2 regions of the Rouxiella sp. S1S-2 genome follow, and region 2 is predicted to be linked to the other one. Evidence: predicted binding sites of a transcription regulator. Region 2 holds the regulator's gene; the other holds the start of a gene.
What was found. Region 2 encodes LexA, which represses DNA repair genes until DNA is damaged. Its sites were predicted from a motif close to TNCTGTATGTACATACAGNA; they were not measured.
Positions count from the first base shown of each region.

Region 1: uvrB (excinuclease ABC subunit UvrB) is a predicted target of LexA. The motif match lies at 1,667-1,686, and genes of this name have one in related genera.

Region 1 covers NZ_WFKL01000001.1:4,097,320-4,100,531, forward strand. Annotated here, with positions in the region: gene uvrB (excinuclease ABC subunit UvrB) at 1-1,566, opposite strand, end outside; gene GA565_RS18780 (ABC transporter ATP-binding protein) at 2,663-3,212, shown strand, end outside.
Region 2 covers NZ_WFKL01000001.1:5,068,163-5,071,374, reverse strand. Annotated here, with positions in the region: gene plsB (glycerol-3-phosphate 1-O-acyltransferase PlsB) at 1-675, opposite strand, end outside; gene GA565_RS23215 (diacylglycerol kinase) at 801-1,169, shown strand; gene lexA (transcriptional repressor LexA) at 1,276-1,884, shown strand; gene dinF (MATE family efflux transporter DinF) at 2,023-3,212, shown strand, end outside.

The DNA.
Region 1 (3,212 bases), 970 kb from region 2:
GTCCAGAATCGCCACCAGCGATACCTCAGGCATGTCGAGACCTTCTCGCAGCAGGTTGATCCCCACCAGCACGTCAAACTCGCCCAGACGCAGGTCACGGATGATTTCAACGCGCTCCACGGTGTCGATATCGGAGTGCAGATAGCGCACCTTTTCGCCGTGTTCGGTGAGGTATTCTGTGAGGTCTTCTGCCATACGCTTGGTCAGCGTAGTCACCAGCACACGTTCATTGACCGCAACACGTTTGCGGATCTCTGAAAGAAGGTCATCAACCTGTGTTCCCACCGGACGCACTTCAATCAGCGGATCGAGCAGGCCGGTCGGACGTACAACTTGTTCAACAATATCGCCGCCGGACTTTTCAAGCTCGTAATTGCCGGGCGTCGCGGAAACGTAAATGCTCTGCGGCGCGGAAGCTTCAAATTCTTCAAAGCGCATTGGGCGGTTGTCCAGCGCGGACGGCAGTCTAAAACCGTACTCCACCAGCGTTTCTTTACGCGAGCGGTCACCTTTGTACATGCCACCAATTTGCGGGATGGTGACGTGTGATTCATCGACGATCAGCAGGCCGTCGGCCGGTAAATAGTCAAACAGGGTCGGCGGTGGCATGCCTTCGCCACGCCCGGAAAGATAGCGTGAATAGTTTTCGATCCCCGAGCAATAGCCCAGCTCATTCATCATTTCCAGATCAAACTGGGTACGCTGACTGATACGCTGCTCTTCCAGCAGTTTATTATTGGCCAGCAGGTTTTTGCGACGATCGGCCAGTTCAACTTTGATCTCTTCCATCGCCTGCACAATACGCTCACGCGGGGTGACGTAGTGCGTTTTCGGGTAAATGGTAAAGCGCGGCACTTCAGTAGAAATTTGGCCGGTTAAAGGGTCAAACAGCGAGAGCCGTTCCACCTCTTGGTCAAACAGCTCAATGCGCAACGCCAAGTCATCAGACTCGGCAGGGAAGACATCGATCACTTCACCACGCACGCGGAAAGTACTGCGCTGAAACGCCTGATCGTTACGGGCATACTGCAGTTCAGCCAGTCGGCGAAGAATGGCGCGCTGGTCAATGATCATGCCCTTGGTCAGGTGCAGCATCATTTTAAGATACAGATCAGGATCACCCAGACCGTAGATAGCAGACACTGACGCGACCACGATAACGTCTTTACGTTCAAGCAATGCCTTGGTGGCGGAAAGACGCATTTGCTCGATATGTTCGTTTACCGAGGCATCTTTTTCGATAAAGGTGTCGGAGCTCGGCACATAGGCTTCGGGCTGATAGTAGTCGTAATAAGAGACAAAATATTCAACTGCATTCTCGGGAAAGAACTCTTTCATTTCGCCGTAGAGCTGCGCGGCCAGCGTTTTATTAGGCGCCAGCACCATGGTTGGGCGATTTAAATCGGCAATCACGTTGGCAACGGTAAAGGTTTTGCCCGAACCGGTTACGCCAAGCAATGTCTGATGCGCCAGACCGTTTTCCAACCCTTCTTCCAGGCGACGAATAGCCTCAGGCTGATCGCCCGAAGGTTTGAAATCGGAATGTAATTTGAAAACTTTGCTCATTGCGGGCTACCTGAGATGAGAACGTGCGAGACCGGTGAGGAGGATCAGTATGGAAGACTCTTCCGTCTTGTCAAACTCAACGATACTTTGCTATATATAATACTGGATATAAACACAGCTTCAAGCGGTGATTTTATCGCCGGGGTGCACACTGCCCTTTTTAGGGCAATTGCGGGCAGGGATTTTCCCCACCAAATGACATTTATCCCCAGATTCTGTCACGAATTAACTTTTTCAAGTTGGCCTGCTGAATATTTACACAATATTGACAACCCGTCCGAGGCCCTATTGATTTTAATTAAGTTATTGATAATTAATCATTCTATCAAAAAGTAGAGAATGCGGACAAACTAAGCTCAACCCGCGCCCTGACTCGCACGCAGCAACTTTTAGGTCGCTCATGCACAAGGTTATCCACAGGAATGGTGGATAAGTCTCAGCACGCCGCTTGGGCTGTGCGTTGACAAAAATGTACATTTTCCTCAATGCACTTCGTTTGACGTTTTTTTAGTTATTTTTTTACACTTTTATTTCTTTATTTATTCGGATTTAACCTAGAAAACGCCGATCTTTTAGATTGCAAAATTGATATGTGCATTCGAGCGGGACTTTTCTGCTCCTGACCCTTTCAGACTTGCACCAAAATTTCCGTTCTCGGCACTGGCAAAGTGCACCTTAATATTGCCCCCTCTGCGTAAACATTAAATTAAGTTATGCATTAAGGCATTTCAGCCCTGCCGCGGCCTCGCGCAGCCTCAATCCCTACTCTTTAAGAGTTATCTTTTTAAACTTGGCCCAAGAGTTGCAACATTAGTTAAACAGATTACCTTTACAGATTATCTGCGAGTGACACGAAACAAACTAATTCTCTCTTTTTTTAGCAACAGTGAATGCTTTTAAGGCAAACAAACGTCAGTTTTAGCCGTTTACCACTGCGGGATAGCCGTTTATCACTTGTTAATGCTGTTTAAATGCGAGACTTAAACGGAATTTAATCCTGTATTAGCAGACTAACGGCATCATAAAAATGTCAGAAATATGACAGGGGTCGTCAATGATGTTTTCAACGGAAAGCCGGATAAGTGAGGAACAACTGATGCTAAGTGTAAAAGCGATTAACCAATACTATGGTCAAAATCATACCCTATGGGATATCAATCTCGAGCTGTATCGCGGTCAGTGTAATAGCCTGATAGGCCGTAACGGCGTAGGTAAAACGACACTGATCAACTGTATTATGGGCCATTTGCCGGTAAAAAGTGGCTCAATGATCTGGCAGTCCGCCAATGAAGAGCCGCAGAACCTGCTGATGCTGCCGGTGGAAACCCGCGCGCAAATGGGGATCGGCTATGTGCCGCAGGGGCGACAGATTTTCTCGCAGATGAGCGTTGATGAAAACCTGCAGATTGCCATGATGGCGGGCCGCAACAAAACTCGCCGCGTCCCGTCGCAGGTTTATGATCTGTTTCCGTCACTGAAACAGATGGGGTCGCTCAAAGCCGGTGAACTGGACGAAAGCAAGCAGCAGCAGCTGGCTATCAGCCGTGCGCTGGTGCAAGAGCCTGAGCTGCTGATTCTTGATGAACCAACCGAGCACATCAGTGAAGCTATGGAAGCCAATATGGGTAACATTATCCATCGCCTCA
Region 2 (3,212 bases):
AATGGCCTTAGAGGCTAAAAGCTTGTTAAACAGGTCCTGACGAACCGGCAGTCGCGGCCCTACGGCGGCCAAACGCTGGCGCGAGAAGTGCATACGTGCAACCCGAGCAAGCTTATGGGCAATGATTTTATCCGTGCCATGCTGAGTGGCCATATCGCGCAGCGATACCGTGTTCGAAAAACGCACAAAACTGTCGCGACCGAGCCAGAGCACGGCAAAGAATTTTTGTACGCCGTTCAACACGCGAAGATGCGGCGTGTCCTGACCTTCGCGGCCCGGCGCACGACCAAACATAACCGAGACCGGCAGCATTTGAATATCCAGATTAGGGTTATTGCGATGCAGGTCGAGATAGTCGTGGAAAAGTTTTACCGACTCTTGTTTAGGCTGATAATAGGAAAATACGCGCGGTCCTTCACCAATAAAAACGTGGCTTGGCAGGTGTACGCCGTCTATTTCTAGCGGAATAAGAGGATCGGGCAAGTTCTGCGCCAGGCATTGAACCCGCAGAGTAAGGAGATCGGCCTTAGAGTTATAAGGCAAAACATACAGAATTGGGCGAGTTGGATCTAAACGCAACTCCGTCACCGGATCTGTAGGGATGACCTTGCTTCTTACCAGCAATTTTAGCGGTAAATTCAATAGGGTATAATAAAGTCTACGCCATCCTGACATAAAAAACGTAAAGCCTCTTGTTAGCAATTCGCCGCAAGGATACCAGAAACCCGGTATGAGATCTGTGGTGATAGGACAACGGATTCAGGCTAAAATGCCCCAAAATCACTTTAAGACGCAAAATAATGTCAAATCAAGTTACGGGATTGACCCGAATCTACAAGGCCGCAGGTTACTCCTTAAAGGGATTAACCGCGGCCTGGAAAAACGAAGCTGCATTTCGTCAGGAAGCCATTGTCGTGGTGCCTGCCATCTTACTGTCATTTTACCTGGATGTGAGCAGCATCGAGCGTATTTTAATGATTGGTTCACTGATTTTAGTCTTGGTTGCTGAATTATTAAACAGTGCAGTAGAAGCCGCCATCGACCGCATAGGACCGGAATTTCACACGCTTTCTGGCCGCGCCAAAGACATGGGGTCGGCCGCCGTTCTCATTACCATTGTTTTTGCCATTTTCACTTGGGCAACTATCCTGGTGCCGCGCTGGCTCTGAATGTTTTAAATATTCTTAATGTCTGTTTTTGTTCACTCTTAGGTTTTAATTCACCCATTACCTGTATATACTCACAGCTGGACTGTATAAACAACCAGGGGGCGGAATGAAAGCACTAACGACCAGACAACAAGAGGTCTATGACCTTATTCGCGATCATATCTCGACCACCGGTATGCCGCCAACTCGTGCCGAGATTGCCACACGTCTGGGGTTCCGTTCACCTAACGCGGCAGAAGAGCATCTTAAGGCGCTGGCGCGCAAGGGCGTAATCGAGATTATATCCGGCGCTTCTCGCGGTATTCGCCTGCTGATGGAAGAAGAAGAAGGCCTGCCGCTGATTGGCCGCGTAGCCGCCGGTGAGCCGTTATTGGCGACCCAGCACATTGAAGCGCATTATCAGGTTGATCCTGCCATGTTCAAACCCAACGCCGACTTCCTGCTGCGCGTAAGCGGTATGTCGATGCGCGATATTGGCATCCTCGACGGTGATCTCCTGGCGGTTCATAAAACGCAGGACGTTCGCAACGGTCAGGTAGTTGTTGCGCGCATCGATGACGAAGTCACGGTCAAGCGTCTTAAGCGACAGGGTAATACTGTACAGCTGCTTCCCGAAAACAGTGAGTTTGAACCGATTGTGGTCGACCTGCGTCAGCAGAGCTTCAGCATTGAAGGCCTTGCGGTCGGTGTTATTCGCAATGGTGACTGGATCTAACACCCGCAGTCAGAATCTTGCCGTTCGTTCGGCACATGTTCCCTGCCAGCAAACGCCAGTCGTTTGTCCATCGCCCCTTAACTGGGGCGATATTGTTTTTGTCCCGAATCGTTATCTCAGCCTGGGTTTTTAGCCATTATGCGATCGCTTTTCAGCTTGCCTACACTCAAAAAAACCTTCTTCAGCCCAGCCGATAAGGCCCTGTGGCTTCTCGCGCTGCCGATGATCTTCTCAAACATTACCGTGCCTTTATTGGGTCTGGTAGACACCGCCGTCATAGGCCATCTCGATAGCCCTGATTATCTTGGCGGCGTTGCGGTGGGCTCAATGGTCACCAGCTTCCTGTTTATGTTGCTGCTGTTTTTGCGCATGAGCACGACGGGACTGACAGCGCAGGCATTGGGAGCAAAAGATAACGTCCTGTTGGCGCGGGCTTTCGTCCAGCCGTTTATGTTGGCCTTGATTGCCGGTGTGCTGATTTTTCTGTTCCGCCAGCCGTTAATCTCATTGGCCCTAAGCATTGTCGGCGGCAGTCATGCCGTCTTGAATCAGGCCGAGATTTTCCTTTCTATTCGCTGGTACAGCGCACCGGCTTCACTGGCAAATCTGGTGATATTAGGGTGGTTATTGGGCATTCAATACGTCAGAGCGCCGGTGATTATGCTGATCGCTGGAAATCTGCTTAACGTCGTGCTCGACCTGTGGCTGGTGATGGGGCTTGGGTGGAATGTTAAAGGCGCCGCCGTGGCGACCGCCTGTTCAGAATATGCCACCTTGGCACTTGGACTATGGTTGGTTTCAATTGTAATGAGAAGGCGGGGGATCAATTTTAGCCTCTTAAAACAGTCTTGGCGGGGAAATCTGCGCCAGCTGATTACGCTTAATCGTGACATCATGCTGCGCTCGCTGCTGCTTCAACTGTGTTTTGCTTCTTTGACCATCATCGGTGCGCGCTTAGGCAGTGAGATTGTTGCGGTAAATGCCGTATTAATGAATCTGCTGACCTTCACCGCCTTTGCTTTAGACGGCTTCGCCTATGCGGTAGAGGCTCATTCGGGTGAGGCATTTGGTGCCAAAGATAAAAGCCGGCTTTTGCATGTTTGGCATGCCGCTTGCCGTCAGGCAGGACTCGTGGCGCTAATCTTTGCCGTCGTTTATGCACTGGCCGGTGAACAGATTGTTAACTTACTGACCTCTTTACCCGAGCTTCGGGCGCAGGCAGACCGCTATTTAAATTGGCAAATCATTTTACCTCTGGTCGGCGTGTGGTGTTATTTACTCGACGGCATGTTTATCGGTGCTACTCGCGGACGTGAAATGCGCAACAG